2 regions of the Mesorhizobium sp. M0052 genome follow, and region 2 is predicted to be linked to the other one. Evidence: predicted binding sites of a transcription regulator. Region 2 holds the regulator's gene; the other holds the start of a gene.
What was found. Region 2 encodes PhoB, which activates phosphate uptake and scavenging genes when phosphate is short. Its sites were predicted from a motif close to TGTCATNNANCTGTCAT; they were not measured.

Region 1 (8,379 bases), on a different contig from region 2:
ACCGGCTCGTCAACCAAAAGCAGCTTCGGGTCCTGCGCCAGCAGCATGCCGATCTCCAGCCACTGTTTCTGGCCATGGCTGAGATTGGCTGCCAGATCGTGGCGCTTGTCGCCCAGCCGGATGATGCCGAGGATGTCGTCGATCTGTCTGGCTTCGGCGGCCGAGCGGCGATGGAACAGCGCCGGAAAGATCGAGCGCGGGCCCTTCAGCGCCAGCATCAGATTGTCTTCGACGCTGTGGCTTTCGAAGACGGTCGGCTTCTGGAATTTGCGGCCGATGCCCATCATGGCGATCTCCGCCTCGTCGTGCCGGGTCAGATCGACCTGGCCGTCGAAGAACACTTCGCCCTCGTCGGGCCGGGTCTTGCCGGTGACGATGTCCATCATCGTCGTCTTGCCGGCGCCGTTGGGACCGATGATGGCGCGCATCTCGCCCTTGTCGAGCACCAGCGACAGATTGTTGATGGCGCGGAAACCGTCGAAGGAGACCGAGACGCCGTCGAGATAGAGGATGGTGTTGGACTTCGACATCGCTCTATTCCGCCGGCTGCGGTTCAGGCCCGGACGCGGACCAGGCACCGGGCGTTGTTGCTGCGTTGCGCACGATCTTCAATGGCGGCGCGGCATCAGGGTCTGTGCCCGCTTCCTCTGCAATCGCTGCAGCCCGCATCGCCCGAGCGTTACCGCGCCAGGAATCCCACATGCCGACGATGCCCTTGGGCAGGAACAGGGTTACGGCGACGAACAGGCCGCCGAGCGCAAACAGCCAGAACTCCGGCAGCAGGCCGGTGAACCAGGATTTGCCGGCGTTGACCAGCAGCGCGCCGACGATCGGGCCGACAATGGTGCCGCGCCCACCGACGGCTGCCCAGATCACGACTTCGATGGAATTGGATGGCTCGAATTCGCCGGGATTGATGATACCGACCTGCGGCACATAGAGCGCGCCGGCGATGCCGGCCATGACAGCCGAGACGGTGAAGGCAAACAGCTTCACGTTCTCCGCCCGCCAGCCGAGGAAGCGGGTGCGGCTCTCGGCGTCGCGCACCGCCATCAGCAGCTTGCCGTATTTGGAGCCGACGATCGCCCAGGTGATGAAGACGGCGAGCGCGAGTATGATGGCGCTGGCGGCAAACAGGGCCGAGCGGGTGGCGTCGGCCTGCACGTTGAAGCCCAGAATATCCTTGAAATCGGTCAAGCCGTTGTTGCCGCCGAAACCCATGTCGTTGCGGAAGAAGGCGAGCAGCAGCGCGTAGGTCATCGCCTGGGTGATGATGGAGAGATAGACGCCGGTGACGCGGCTGCGGAAGGCGAACCAGCCGAAGACGAAGGCGAGCAGGCCGGGCACCGCCAGCACCATGATGGCGGCGAACCAGAAGTGGTCGAAACCGGTCCAGAACCAGGGCAATTCCTTGTAGTTCAGGAACACCATGAAATCGGGCAGGATCGGATTGCCGTAAACGCCGCGCGAGCCGATCTGGCGCATGAGGTACATGCCCATCGCATAGCCGCCGAGGGCGAAGAAGGCGCCATGGCCGAGCGAGAGGATGCCGCAATAGCCCCAGACGAGATCGAGCGCCAAGGCAAGCAATGCATAGCAGAGGTACTTGCCCGTCAACGCGACGATGTAGGACGGAATATAGAACGCGCTTTGCGGCGACACTGCGAGGTTGAGCAGCGGCACGATAATGGCGGCCGTCAGCAGGATGAAAATAGTGATGGCGATGCGACGGTCGGCACCCGCGGCGAAGAAGCGTCCCGTGATCATGTTTCCACCGCCCTGCCCTTGAGCGCGAACAGGCCGCGCGGGCGCTTCTGGATGAACAGGATGATCAGCACCAGCACGACGATCTTGCCGAGCACCGCGCCAGCATAGGGTTCGAGAACCTTGTTGACGATGCCGAGCGAGAAGGCGCCGACCAGCGTGCCCCAGAGATTGCCGACGCCGCCGAAGACCACGACCATGAAGCTGTCGATGATGTAGCCGCGGCCGAGATTGGGCGAGACATTGTCGATCTGGCTGAGCGCGACGCCGGCAATGCCGGCAATGCCGGAGCCGAGCGCAAAGGTCAGCGCATCGACCCAAGGCGTCCTGATGCCCATCGAGGCGGCCATGCGGCGGTTGGCGGTGACGGCGCGCATCTGCAGGCCCCAGGGCGTGCGCTTCATAACAAAGAGCAGCACGCCGAAGACGGTGAGCGCGAAGACCAGGATCCAGAGGCGGTTCCAGGTGACGGCGAGTTGGCCGACATCGAACGATCCCGACATCCAGGAGGGGTTGCCGACCTCCTGGTTGGTCGGTCCGAAGATCGAGCGCACCGCCTGCTGCAGGACAAGCGAGACGCCCCAGGTTGCGAGCAGCGTTTCCAGCGGCCGGCCGTAGAGGAAACGGATGACGCCGCGCTCGATGATCAGGCCGACGGAAGCGGCAACCAGGAAGGCGAGCGGCAGCGCGATCACCAGCGACCAGTCGAACAGGCCGGGGAATGAGGTTCGGATCACCTGCTGGACGACGAAGGTGGTGTAGGCGCCGAGCATCACCATCTCGCCATGCGCCATGTTGATGACGCCCATGACGCCGAAGGTGATGGCAAGGCCGATGGCGGCCAGCAGCAGCACCGAGCCAAGCGAGATGCCGTACCATATGTTCTGGCCGGCATCCCACAGGGCCAGGCTCGAATTGATGCTGGCGATTGCCGCCGCCGCGGCATCCTTGACCGCGCCTTGCGCATTGGCCTCGACCGCGGTGAGCAGCGAGACCGCGTCGCGGTCGCCGCGCGCGCCGATCAGGGCAATGGCGGCAAGCTTGTCGGCCTCCGGCTTATCGGAGACCAGCACCGATGCCGCGCGCGCCTGTTCGAACAATGCCTTGACCTTGGCGTCGGTCTCGGCGGCGATGGCTGCATCGAGCGGCTCGATATTGGCGGCATCGGGGGTCTTGAACATGGTGTCGGCGGCGGCGATGCGGACAGAAGGATCTTTCGCGCGCAACGTCAGCGTTCCCAGCGCATCTCGGATGACACGACGCAGCGTGTTGTTGACCTTGATCTTCGTGATGTCGGCCTTGGGGGCGTCGCCGGCTTTCTCGCCACTCAGCGGGTCGAGCAGCGTGACGCTGTCGGCGGCCTCACTGCCGACGAAGACGGCTGAATCGGCTTTACGGATGTAAAGGTTGCCTTCGGCGAGCGCTGCAAGCGGCCGTTCAACCAGCGGATCGCCGGTGGCGGCAAGTTCGCGCACGACGGCCTCAGTGGCGGCAAAGCCCGTGCCCGTGGCGAATTTGGCGACGATGGCGCGCAGATCGGCTTCGGCTGCGTTCGACGGCAATAGGCTTGCCACCAGGAACACCAGCATGAGGCCGAGAGTGCGCAACAGGATCATCCGTTCAGATACTCTTCTGTGGGGAAATTCCGCGTCCGGGCGGGCTGAAGCGCCCGGACGCTTGGCGGTACCGATCGTGGACGCGTCCACGATCGGTCAGTCCCGGGAGGGATCAGTTCGTGCCCTTGCCGCCGCATTTGCCGGTGGCAACGTTGAAGTTGCCGCAGGACAGAGGCGCGCGCCAATCCGAAATCAGGTCCTTGGAATCGGGCAGATAGTCGGACCATTCGTCGCCCATCACGAGGCCGGGCGTCTGCGACACGGTCTCGAACTGGCCGTCGGCCTGGATCTCGCCGATCAGCACCGGCTTGGTGATGTGATGGTTCGGCATCATGGTCGAATAGCCGCCGGTGAGGTTCGGCACGGACACGCCGACCATGGCGTCGATGACCTTGTCGGGATCGGTGGTGCCAGCCTTTTCGACCGCCTTCACCCACATGTTGAAGCCGATATAGTGAGCTTCCATCGGGTCGTTGGTGGTGCGCTTGTCATTCTTGATGAACTTGTGCCAGTCGGCGATGAACTTCTTGTTTTCGGGTGTGTCGACGCTCTCGAAATAGTTCCAGGCAGCGAGATGGCCGACCAGCGGCGCGGTATCGAGACCGGCCAGTTCTTCCTCACCGACCGAAAAGGCCATGACCGGGATGTCCTCGGCCTTGATGCCCTGGTTGCCGAGTTCCTTGTAGAACGGAACGTTGGCATCGCCATTGACGGTCGAGACGACGGCGGTCTTCTTGCCGGCCGAGCCGAATTTCTTGATTGCGGAGACTTCGGTCTGCCAGTCGGAGAAGCCGAACGGCGTGTAGTTGACCATGATGTCTTCGGCGGCGACGCCCTTGGCCTTCAGATAGGCCTCGAGGATTTTGTTGGTGGTTCGGGGATAGACGTAGTCGGTGCCTTCCAGCACCCAGCGCTTCACCGAGCCACCGTCCTCGCTCATGAGATAATCGACGGCAGGAATCGCCTGCTGGTTCGGGGCGGCGCCGGTGTAGAACACGTTGCGCTCGCTTTCCTCGCCCTCATACTGGACGGGGTAGAACAGGATGTTGTCGAGTTCCGAGAACACCGGCAACACCGATTTGCGCGACACCGAGGTCCAGCAGCCGAACACGGCGGCGACCTTGTCCTTCGAGATCAGCTCGCGCGCCTTTTCGGCAAAGAGCGGCCAGTTGGAGGCCGGATCGACAACGACCGCCTCGAGCTTCTTGCCGAGCAGACCGCCCTTGGCATTCTGCTCTTCGATGAGCATCAGCATGGCGTCTTTCAGCGTCGTCTCCGAAATCGCCATGGTCCCCGATAGCGAATGCAGAATGCCGACCTTGATCGTGTCTTCGGCGGCCTTGGCCGGAGACGACATCGACAGGCCGGCGGCGATCACGCCCGCCGAAAACATTTTTGTTATTGTGGAGAAATTACCCCTCATACCGAAGACTCCCAAGCTGTTTGATTGCACCGCGACAATGCAAAGCAACTGCCGTGCCAAACGCGAAGGCGCCGCTCACAAAGATGGAATAGCCGAGCGTTATCAGCCGGTTGGTATATTAGCCTGGAGAAACAAAAAGGCAGCCGGTAAAAATTGATTGAGGCAAATTTGCGCAGCGCACACCACTTTTGCCTAATTTTCGCCCAATTGAGACAAATGCCTAGTTTTTGATCTCCGGCCGTGGGTTCCGGGCGAACAATGTTGCGGCACCGCGCAAAAATAGGGCAAGCTCGCCCTTCAAAAGAGAGACGTCATGACATCTCGCATCTCACGCATTTCCTGCATCCTGCTGCTGATGGCAACGAGCGGCGCCGCGCGCGCCGATTTCAGCGAGGGCAAACTTCCTGACGGCACCTATCATTGCGAGGTCTATTTGCTCGGCGCCTTCCTCAACCTCGGCGACATCACTATCAAGGGCAATGTCTATACCGGCCCGGTGACGTTCGGAACGGCGCTGCAAGGCTACAACTATCAGATGAACGCCAATGGCGAGATCACCTGGCTCGGGCCGCTGGGCGGCTATACCACCGGTGGCAACTCCGTCTCCATGACACAGGCAACACTGGACGGCGAGACCGCCCCGTCATTCGACATCATTCTGAAGCAGCCCGACGGCGCCTTCACCGCCTCGACCTGCACCAAGGGCTGAGCGATGCGTAGTGCCGCGCCCAGTTGCGGCAAAACCTTCCTCTTATGTCATGTGAATGTTGCCTAAGCAGACTAGGGCAACGGTGCGCCGTAACATCCACCCTGAGAGGCAGACACCATGGCCAATACACCGTCTTCATCCTCCCCCGTCATCCGCGAAATCATTGCCGAGCGCGTCTCGCGCCGGTCTCTTTTGAAAGGCAGCCTCGCCTCCGGCGCGCTGATTGCCGGCGGCAGCTTTGTCGGCTCCTTGTTTGCCGGCGAAACGCATGCCGCCGCAGCGCAGTCGACGCTCGGCTTTCCCGAGCTGAAGCGGGTCTACGACAAGACCCATGCCGCCGCCGAAGGCTATGAGACGACCATCGTCGCGCGCTGGGGCGACCCGCTTGCAGCCGGCCTCGCCGAATTCGACGGCAACAAGGTCGCGGCGGAGGAACAGGAAAAGCGCTTCGGCTACAATTGCGACTACATCGCCTTCATGCCGCTGCCCAAGGGCACGGTGAATTCCGATCATGGCCTGCTCTGCGTCAACAACGAATACATCTCGCCCAATGTGATGTTTCCGGGGATGACCGAGGGCGATGCCGGCAAGACGATGACCAGGGAACAGGTCAATCTCGGCATGGCCGCGATGGGCCATTCGATCCTCGAGGTGCAGGTGAAGGACGGCAAGTGGGAAACCGTGGCGGACAGCCCGCTCAACCGCCGCATCACCGCCAACACCGAAATGACCGTTTCCGGACCGGTTGCCGGCCATGCGCTGATGAAAACTTCGGCCGACCCGACTGGCACGAAAGTGCTCGGCACCAGCTATAATTGCAGCGGCGGTTTCACCCCCTGGGGTACGGTGCTGACCTGCGAGGAAGGCGTGTCCGACATTTTCGGCGGCGACCCTAAAAAGGCGCCGACTGCCGACCTGCTCGACCGTTACGGCTTCGACGGCTCCGACATCTATGGCCGCGGCCGCTTCCATGACCGCTTCAACCTCGACAAGGAACCGAACGAGGCCAACCGCTTCGACTGGGTGGTCGAGATCGACCCTTACGATCCTCAGTCCAGGCCGGTGAAGCGCACGGCACTTGGCCGCATGTCGCATGAGGCCTCGACCGTGGTCCTCAACAAGGACGGCCGCGTTGTCGTCTATATGGGTGACGACGACTATTTCGAATATATGTACCGCTTCGTCTCGGCCAAGGCCTATGACAAGGCCAACCCGGCCTCCGGCGCCGATCTGCTCGACGATGGCGTGCTGTCGGTCGCCCGCTTCGATGCCGATGGCTCGATGACGTGGCTGCCGTTGGTGCACGGCCAGGGCAAGCTTACCGTCGAGAACGGTTTTGCCGACCAGGCCGAGGTGCTGTTGAAGACGCGGTTTGCGGCAGATGCGCTCGGCGCCACGCCGATGGACCGGCCCGAGGACATCGAGACCAATCCGGTGACCGGCCGCGTCTATGCGGTGATGACCAAGAACAAGAAGCGCGACCAGTCAAAGGTCAATCCGGCCAACACGCGGCCGGAAAATCTCTGGGGCCATATTGTCGAACTGATCCCGCCCGGCGGCCGCGGCGCGGATGCCGACCACACGGCGGAAAAGTATGCCTGGGACCTGTTCGTGCTCTGCGGCAACCCGAAAGATGCCAAGGTCGGCGCCACTTTTCATCCGGACACGTCGGACAATGGCTGGTTCGTCTGCCCCGACAACATCACCTTCGACCCGGCGGGGCGGCTGTGGGTGGCGACGGACGGCGCCAATGATTTCGACCTGCCGGACGGCGTCTATGGCGTCGACACCGAAGGTGCGGCGCGCGGCCTGCCGAAGCTGCTGTTCACCTGCCCGCACGGCGCCGAAGCGACCGGCCCGTGCTTCACGCCGGACGGCACGACTTTGTTCCTGTCGGTGCAGCACCCTGCGGAAGATGCCGAGACGCTCGACAAGGCGCAGACGCTATGGCCCGATTTCAAAGACGGCCAGTTGCCGCGACCTTCCGTCGTCGCCATCCGCCGCAGGGACGGACAGCCGGTCGGCGTATAGTGAGTCCTAGTGAAAAAGGCGGAACGCGCCATGCGCGTTCCGCGTAGCGATCCGGGAGGACGGCTCAGATCGTCTTGGCCGACATTTGCGAAGCGATGTATTCGGCCTGGCGGATAGCCAGCGACACGATCGTCAGCGTCGGATTTTCAGCCGCACCGGTCGTGAACTGGCTGCCGTCCGACACGAACAGGTTCTTGATGTCGTGCGCCTGGCCGTGCTTGTTGACGACGCCGTCTTCCGCCTTTTCGCTCATCCGGTTGGTGCCGAGATTGTGGGTTGAGGGATAGGGCGGCGTCGGGAAGGAGCGCGTCGCGCCGACCGCATCGTAAAGCGCTGTGGCCTGCTTGTAGGCATGGTTGCGCATCGCCGTGTCGTTGGGATGATCATCGAAATGCACGTCGGCGATCGGCATGCCGTGCGCGTCCTTCTCGTCCTTGTGCAGCGTGACGCGGTTTTCCGCGCGCGGCATGTCCTCGCCGACGATCCACAGGCCAGCCATGTGATCATAGTGGTCGAGCGCGGTGGTGAAGGAACGGCCCCAGCCGCCGGGATTGAGGAAGGCGGCCATGAAGGGCAAGCCGAGCGACAGCGTCTCGAATTCATAGCCGCCGACAAAGCCGCGTGAGGGATCGTGCCGCGCCTCGTCGCGGATAATGCCGGCCATGGTGGTGCCGCGATACATTCGCACCGGTTGGTCGAAAATGGCGTAGACCGAACCGGTGGTGTGGCGCATGTAGTTCTTGCCGACCTGCCCCGACGAATTGGCAAGCCCTTGCGGAAACTTCGCTGACTCGGAGTTCAGCAGCAGGCGCGGGCTTTCGATCGAGTTGCCGGCG
Region 2 (8,379 bases):
GATTCCAGCGGCAACTTCCATCCCCACAAACCGGCTTAAAGGCTGCGGCTCACGAGGCGTCTGTGCGACGTTACCGGGCTGACACGAAACTGTCATGCGACTGTAATAATCGAAGGCTATTGGCCTCAGCGGGCGCCGGTTTGAAGAGGGCGCCAAGAGACCATCTTCCGAACAGGAGCAGGCCACATGAAGAAATTCCTCGTTACGGCATCGGCCGTGGCGGTAGCGTTCGCCGCATCGTCCGGTGTCGCCGCTGCGCGTGACCAGATCCAGGTCGCCGGTTCGTCGACCGTGCTGCCTTACGCCAAGATCGTCGCCGAGCAGTTCGGCGAAACCTTCACCAACTTCAAGACCCCGGTGGTCGAGTCCGGCGGCAGCGGCGCCGGCATCAAGGAGTTCTGCAAGGGCGTCGGCGAAGACACGATCGACATCGCCAACTCCTCGCGCCCGATCAAGAAGGACGAGCTGAAGTCCTGCGCCGACGCCGGCGTCAAGGACGTCCAGGAAGTCCGCATCGGCTATGACGGCATCGTCTTTGCCACCGACATCAAGGGTCCGGACTGGGCGCTGGTTCCCGCCGACATCTACAAGGCGCTCGCCGCCAAGCTGGTCGTCGACGGCAAGCTGGTCGACAACCCGAACACCAAGTGGAACCAGGTCAATCCGAAGCTGCCCGACTGGGATATCGCCGCCTATATTCCGGGTGAGAAGCACGGCACCCGTGAAGTGTTCGAGGCCAAGCTGCTCGACGCCGGCTGCGACAAGGCCGCTTTGAAGGCTGCCGGCATCGCCGACGACAAGGAAATCGGCAAAACCTGCATCGCCATCCGCAAGGACGGCAAGGCTGTCGACATCGATGGCGACTACACCGAGACGCTGGCCCGCATCGACTCCAACAAGACCGGCGTTGGCGTGTTCGGCCTCGCCTTCTACGAGAACAATGCCGACAAGCTGAAGGTCGCTACCGTGGAAGGCATCGTGCCTTCGACGCAGACCATCGCCGATGGCACGTACCCCGTGTCGCGGCCGTTGTTCTTCTATGTCAAGAAGGCGCATCTGGGCGTCGTTCCCGGCCTCAAGGAATATGTCGAGTTCTTCCTTGATGACCAGATGATCGGCCCGGAAAGCCCGCTCGCCCAGTACGGCCTGGTTTCCGCTCCCGACGCCGAACGTCAGGGCCAGCGCGACGCCTTCGCCGCCGGAAAGACGATGTAATCAACGGACGGAGCAGGGCGCGGATGAACTCCGCGCCCTGATTTCGCCGCTTGCCGCAACGGCGGCGGCGATCTGAATTTTCCCTGGGGTGGGTTATGTCGTCCTTGCTCGTACTCGCCATAGTCATTGCCATAGGCGTGGTCGCTTTTGTGGTCGGCCGCCAGCGCGCCGCGGCGCTGGATACCGGCAAGGTCAAGCCGCATTCGCGCGCGCATTATCATGGCTGGTGGGCCTTTCTGCTCGCGGTCCTGCCTGCCGTCCTTTTGCTCGCCGTCTGGGATATCGGCTCTTCCTTCTATCTCGACCGGCATATCCATGCCGCTTTGCCCGAGCGCACCGCCGACACAAAGGTCGCCAGCGAAGCGCTCGACGCCAGCCTGGTGAAGAGCCTGGCCAAGGGCCTGCGTCGGCTCGATGGCGATACCGCACTTCCCGCTACTTTCGCCGAATTGCAGCCGCTGCTCGCCGCCAAGGGCGTGGCACTGGCCAGCGACACCCAGGACTATATGATCCCGATCGCGGTCGAGGCGAACCAGGTCCAGGACCGGCTCGGCCTGTTCGGCGCCGTGCTGACCTTCGCGCTGTCGGTCGCCGGCGCCTTCTATGCGCTGAGGCAGATCGCGCCGCGCGCCAGGGCGCGCAACAACGTCGAGAAGCTGATGCTGTGGGGGCTGCTTGCGGCCTCGACCATCGCCATCCTGACCACGGTCGGCATCGTGCTGTCGATGCTGTTCCAGACCATCACCTTCTTCGAGAGCGTGTCGCCGATGAGCTTCTTCTTCGGCACGGTGTGGGATCCGCGTTTCGCCGCCGCCGGTTCCGGCGGCAGCCAGGGTCAGTTCGGCCTGATCCCGCTTCTCGCCGGCACGCTCTACATCGCCGCCGTCGCCCTTCTGGTGGCAGTGCCGGTCGGGCTGATGTCGGCGGTCTACATGTCCGAATATGCCTCGCGCGGTGTGCGCTCGGTGGTCAAGCCGGCGTTGGAACTGCTGGCCGGCATTCCGACCATCGTCTACGGCATCTTCGCCGTTGTCACGCTCGGACCGTTCTTGCGCGACCTGTCGGCGGCACTCACCGGCGGCTCGCCCTTCATCCAGGGCCAGAGCATCTTCACCGCCGGTCTGGTGATGGGCGTCATGCTGATCCCGGTCGTGTCCTCTTTGTCCGACGACATCATCACCGCGGTGCCGCGCGCAATGCGTGACGGCTCGCTCGGCCTCGGTGCCACGCGCTCCGAGACGATCAAGCGGGTGATCCTGCCGGCGGCACTGCCCGGCATCGTCGGCGCCATCCTGTTGACGGCGTCGCGCGCCATCGGCGAGACGATGATCGTCGTGCTGGCGGCGGGCGTCGCCGCCAATCTGACGGCCAATCCGTTCGAGGCGATGACGACCATCACCGTCAAGATTGTCAACCAGCTGACCGGCGATCTCGAGTTCAACTCGCCGCAGACGCTGGTCGCCTTCGCGCTCGGCCTGACGCTGTTCGCGCTGACGCTGGTGATGAACATCGTCGCCCTCTACATCGTGCGCAAGTACCGGGAGCAGTACGAATGACCGACATCCCCCTGGACACGATGGTGGGTGCCGTCGCGCGTCCGCGCCGCGACATCGGGCTGAAGGCGCGCTATGCCGCCGAACGCCGGTTCCGCATCTATGGCGTGATTGCGATCTCGGTGGGCCTGGCGTTCCTGGCCATCATGTTGATCACCATCGTCTCGAAAGGCTACACCGCCTTCTGGCAGACGACGGTGACGCTGCCGGTCACCTTCGACGAGAAGGTGATCGACCCCTCGAACAAGCGTGCCACAGACCCGAATGTGCTGATCAAGGCGAACTATCCCAAGCTCGCCGAAAACGCGCTGGTGGCCAAGCTCGGCATCGATCCGGCCAACAAGCCGATGATGCTGAAGCTCAAGGGCTTCCTGTCGGAAGGCGCGCGGGTCCAGCTGCGCGACATCGTCTCCGCCGATCCCTCGGTGATCGGCACGACGCGCGATGTCGACATCCTGGCTGCCGCCAATCTCGACTCGGCCTTCAAGGGCCAGATCGACCTCGGCGTCGATGAAGCGCGCCGCAAGGTGTCCAACCAGCAGATCGACTGGATGAACAAACTCAAGGCCGACGGCGTGATGGCCGAGCATTTCAACACCGGCCTGTTCAGCTATGGCGCCTCCAGCCGGCCCGAGACGTCGGGCATGGGCGTGGCCATCATCGGGTCGTTCTACATGATGGTGATCGTGCTGTTGCTGGCGCTGCCGATCGGCGTCGCCGCCTCGATCTATCTCGAGGAATTCGCCAAGAAGAACCGCTTCACCGACCTGATCGAGGTCAACATCAACAATCTCGCGGCGGTGCCGTCGATCGTCTTCGGCCTGCTCGGCCTTGCCGTGTTCATCAACTTCCTAGGCATGCCGCGCTCGGCTTCCTTCGTCGGCGGCCTGGTGCTGACGCTGATGACGCTGCCGACCATCATCATCGCCACGCGCGCCGCCCTCGCCGCGGTGCCGCCGTCGATCCGCTCGGCGGCCCTAGGTCTCGGCGCCTCCAAGATGCAGATGGTGTTCCATCACATCCTGCCGCTTGCCGCCCCAGGCATCCTTACCGGCACCATCATCGGCCTGGCGCGTGCGCTCGGCGAGACAGCACCGCTGCTCTTGATCGGCATGGTCGCTTTCGTCGCCGATTATCCGACGACGCCTTTCGATCCGGCGACCGCGCTGCCGGTGCAGATCTACATGTGGGCAAACGAGGCTGAGCGCGCTTTTGTCGAGCGCATGTCCGGCGCCATCATCATCCTGCTCGTCTTCCTCATGGCCATGAACATCACCGCGATCGTGCTTCGGCGCCGGTTCGAGCGGCGCTGGTAGAAAAAAGGCAATTTGGTATGAACATCATGACCGAACAGTCCCTTGAGAATGCAGTGGGCGACAAAATGAACGCCAAGTCGAACGAAGTCATCAAGATGCGCGGCGACAAGGTCGGCGTCTTCTACGGCGAGAAGCAGGCGTTGTTCGACGTCAATCTCGACGTCCGCCAGAACCAGGTGACGGCGCTGATCGGCCCGTCCGGCTGCGGCAAGTCGACCTTTCTGCGCTGCCTCAACCGCATGAACGACACCATCGATTCGGCGCGGGTGACCGGCAAGATCACGCTCGATGAAGACGACATCTACGACAAGAACATCGATGTCGTCGAACTGCGCGCCCGCGTCGGCATGGTGTTCCAGAAACCCAACCCGTTCCCGAAGTCGATCTACGAGAACGTCGCCTACGGCCCGCGCATCCATGGGCTGGCCAAGCGCAAGTCCGACATGGACCAGATCGTCGAGCAGAGCCTGAAGAAGGCTGCGATCTGGAACGAGGTCAAGGACCGCCTGCAGGAGCCCGGCACCGGCCTGTCCGGCGGCCAGCAGCAGCGCCTGTGCATCGCGCGCGCCATCGCCGTGTCGCCGGAGGTGATCCTGATGGACGAGCCCTGCTCGGCGCTCGATCCGATCGCCACCGCCCGTGTCGAGGAGCTGATCGACGAACTGCGCCAGAACTACACGATCGTCATCGTCACCCACTCGATGCAGCAGGCGGCGCGCGTGTCGCAGCGTACAGCGATGTTCCATCTCGGCTATCTCGTCGAGGAGGGCGCCACCGACAAGATGTTCACCAACCCCGACGACAAGCGCACCCAGGACTACATTACCGGCCGCTTCGGCTGAGCCGTCCGGCGGGTGAATTTTCAGGCACGAGGACCAAGATCATGGGTGAACATACCGTCGCCTCCTTCGATGAAGAGCTCGGGCAGATCAGCAAGCTGATCCGCGACATGGGCGATCTGGCAGGCTCGATGGTCAGCGGCTCGACCAGGGCGCTGCTCAATTCGGACAATGCGCTGGCACAGCGTGTCGTTTCCGACGACGCCATCATGGATGCGCGCCAGCGCGAACTGGACGACCGCGCCATCACGCTGATCGCCAAGCGCCAGCCGATGGCCAACGATCTGCGCGCCGTGGTCGGCTCGATCCGCATGGCCGGCGACCTCGAGCGCATCGGCGATCTCGCCAAGAACATCGCCAAACGCGTCGGCACCGTGGGCTTGAGCGTCACGCCGCGCGACCTCTCGCACTCCATCGATGCCATGGCGCAGCTGGTGCTGATCCAGGTGCAAGGCGTCGTCGAGGAATATGCCGCCACCGATGCGGCAGCTCTTGCAAAACTCAGGAATGACGACGAGCGCATCGACGTCAAATACACGTCCGTGTTTCGTGAGCTCTTGACCTACATGATGGAAGACCCTCGCAACATCACCGCCTGCACGCATCTCTTGTTCTGCGCCAAGAATCTTGAGCGCATCGGCGATCATGTCACCAACATCGCCGAAAATGCGTATTATGTGCTGACCGGCCAGCAATTGCCCGCCAATCGTCCGAAGCAGGACGAGACGGCGATGGCCACGCCGGCCTGATGAGGGTGAACTGCCTATGATCGCGCCACGCATCATGGTCGTGGAGGACGAGGAGCCGCTAGGCGTGCTCCTCCGCTACAACCTCGAATCCGAAGGCTATCACGTCGAGGTGGTGACACGCGGCGACGAGGCCGAGATCCGCCTGCAGGAAAACGTGCCCGATCTCCTGGTGCTCGACTGGATGGTGCCCGCTGTTTCCGGCATCGAGCTCTGCCGGCGGCTTAGAGTGCGGCCCGAAACCGAGCGGCTGCCGATCATCATGCTGACCGCGCGCGGTGAGGAAAGCGATCGCGTGCGCGGCCTGTCCACCGGTGCCGACGACTATCTGGTCAAGCCATTCTCGACGCCGGAGTTCATGGCGCGCGTGAAGGCGCTGCTGCGCCGGGCCAAGCCGGAAGTGCTGTCCAGCGTGCTCAAGGTCGGCGACATCGTGCTCGACCGCGAGTCGCACCGTGTCTACCGCAAGAAGAGCGAGATCAGGCTCGGACCGACCGAGTTCCGGCTGCTCGAATTCATGATGCGCCATCCCGGCCGCGTGTTCTCGCGCAGCCAGCTGCTCGACAATGTCTGGGGCGAGACGATCTACATCGACGAGCGAACCGTCGACGTCCATGTCGGGCGCTTACGCAAAGCGGTCAACAACGGCCGCATGCCGGATGTCATCCGTACCATTCGCGGCGCCGGCTACGCGATCAGGGAAGACTAGGATGCTGCGCGTCGCGCCGTTGCCGGCCATTCAGGCGACATGCTTGCCGGATTTGGCCTGAATGCCCGGCGCGAAAATCTCCTGATCGACGAAGCCGAGCGCGCGCATGGCACAGCCTTCGCGGATCAGCGGCAGCTCGTTGGGCTCGGTGTCGAAGGAGATCGATTTCGAGTGCTGGCCGCCGGCGGTCTGGGCGATCGCTTCGCGCAATGCCGGCTCGATCAGGTCGAAGGCGGCGGCGCTGACGCCAACCATGGCGACAGGCGCCGGGTCGATCAGCGCAAACAGGCTGCCGAGGCCGAAGCCGAGCGCCTCACCGGCCTTGCGATAGGCTTCGCGCTCCGGGCCATCGGTTTCGCGGGCGCGCGCGGCGAGTGCGCGCATATCAGCGTCGCCGATATCGACCGGCTCGGCATCTTCGCTCATCATTTTGGCGCTGCGCCAGATGGCGTAGTTTCCGGCATAGGCCTCGACGCAGCCGCGCCGCCCGCAGCGGCAGAGCGCGCCGCCCGGACGGTGGATCATGTGGCCGAACTCGCCGCCCGAGGAATGGGTGCCGGTGAACAGTTCGCCTTTCAGCACCAGCCCCATGCCGATGCCGTGCGACAAGAGGATCGCGATGAAATTGTCGCGGTAGCGCTCGGGCTGGCGCCATTGCAGGGCCACCGCCATCATATTGCAGTCGTTCTCCATGGTGGCAGGAATGCCGAATTCCGCTTCCAACATGTCGGCGAAGGCAATGTCGGTCAGTGGCGTGATTGGCGACCACAGCATGGCCCGCGCCTGCGAATCGGTGATGCCCTGGATGCCCATGGCAATGCGGGCGATGCTCTGGACATCGAGGTCCGGGTCCGCGAGACGCCGCCCGACGATTGCTACGCATTCGCCGATCAGCTCGTCGCGCGGCATGGTCAGCGTGTCGAGCCGGCGCTGTTCTTCCGCGACCACCTGGCCGGCATAGTCGATGACGGTGACGGAGAGGAAGTTCAGCGACAGCACCACGGTCATGACCGCCGCCGCTTCCGGGTTGAGGCCAAGGCCGACCTGCGGCCGGCCGCGTTTCAGCGAGCCGGTCTCGCCAGGCTTGCCTTCAATCAGGATGCCTTCTTGAATTAGATCAGACGAGATTGCCGATATCGTCGAATGGCTGAGGCCGGTGGTCGCCGCAATCTCGGTCCGCGACGGCTGGCCGGCCCGGCGCACGGCCGAAATCACCATCGCACGGTTGCGACGGCGCAGATCGTCGTGGCGGATCCCAACCGACATTTGTTTTCCTCCCGGCCTCCTCGCGCCTCATGATAGTGAAGGCGTTCGACGGCACCAGCCAAATATTGGCAGACGCCGGCAGCCCTGTCATTGTTTATTGCGGAGCTCGAAAAAATTCGGCAACGCTATCAGAATCCATCATAATCGATGTTGACAGTGCCTTATCATTGAACCAGTATTTTTTCGAGGCTCGAAAAAATGGAGCCTCTTTGTGCAGGCCTTCGGGCCGGTTTTGTCGCGCCGTGGGCGGCGCAGGGAGGGTTATAATGAACAGATTTGCAGCCGCCATGCTGGCGGGTGTCGCCATGTCGCTGGCGCTGATGTCGGTCGCGCAGGCGAAGGACAAGGTCATCGGCGTGTCGTGGTCGAACTTCCAGGAAGAGCGCTGGAAGACCGACGAGGCGGCGATGAAAACGGCGATCGAAGCCGCCGGCGACAAGTACATTTCGGCCGACGCGCAGTCCAATCCCGGCAAGCAGCTGACCGACGTCGAAAGCCTGATCTCGCAGGGCGCCAACTCGCTGATCATCCTGGCGCAGGACGCCTCGGCCATCGGCCCGGCGGTGCAGAAGGCGCTGGACGAAGGCATTCCGGTCGTCGGCTATGACCGCCTGATCGAGAACAAGGACGTTTTTTACCTGACCTTCGACAACAAGGAAGTCGGCCGCATGCAGGCCCGCGAAGTGTTCAAGGCGAAGCCCGAAGGCAACTATGTCTTCATAAAGGGCTCTGGCT

Region 1: the regulator PhoB is predicted to act here: its motif matches at 5,558-5,574, upstream of NKJ77_RS14280 (PhoX family protein).

The regions. Positions count from the first base shown of each region.
Region 1 is NZ_JAMYUS010000009.1:83,312-91,690, forward strand. It holds gene urtD (urea ABC transporter ATP-binding protein UrtD) at 1-530, opposite strand, end outside; gene urtC (urea ABC transporter permease subunit UrtC) at 535-1,767, opposite strand; gene urtB (urea ABC transporter permease subunit UrtB) at 1,764-3,380, opposite strand; gene urtA (urea ABC transporter substrate-binding protein) at 3,493-4,803, opposite strand; gene NKJ77_RS14275 (hypothetical protein) at 5,117-5,512, shown strand; gene NKJ77_RS14280 (PhoX family protein) at 5,630-7,543, shown strand; gene NKJ77_RS14285 (GMC family oxidoreductase) at 7,608-8,379, opposite strand, start outside.
Region 2 is NZ_JAMYUS010000025.1:86,305-94,683, forward strand. It holds gene NKJ77_RS27275 (substrate-binding domain-containing protein) at 187-1,215, shown strand; gene pstC (phosphate ABC transporter permease subunit PstC) at 1,311-2,771, shown strand; gene pstA (phosphate ABC transporter permease PstA) at 2,768-4,084, shown strand; gene pstB (phosphate ABC transporter ATP-binding protein PstB) at 4,102-4,926, shown strand; gene phoU (phosphate signaling complex protein PhoU) at 4,968-5,672, shown strand; gene phoB (phosphate regulon transcriptional regulator PhoB) at 5,689-6,378, shown strand; gene NKJ77_RS27305 (ROK family protein) at 6,409-7,644, opposite strand; gene xylF (D-xylose ABC transporter substrate-binding protein) at 7,911-8,379, shown strand, end outside.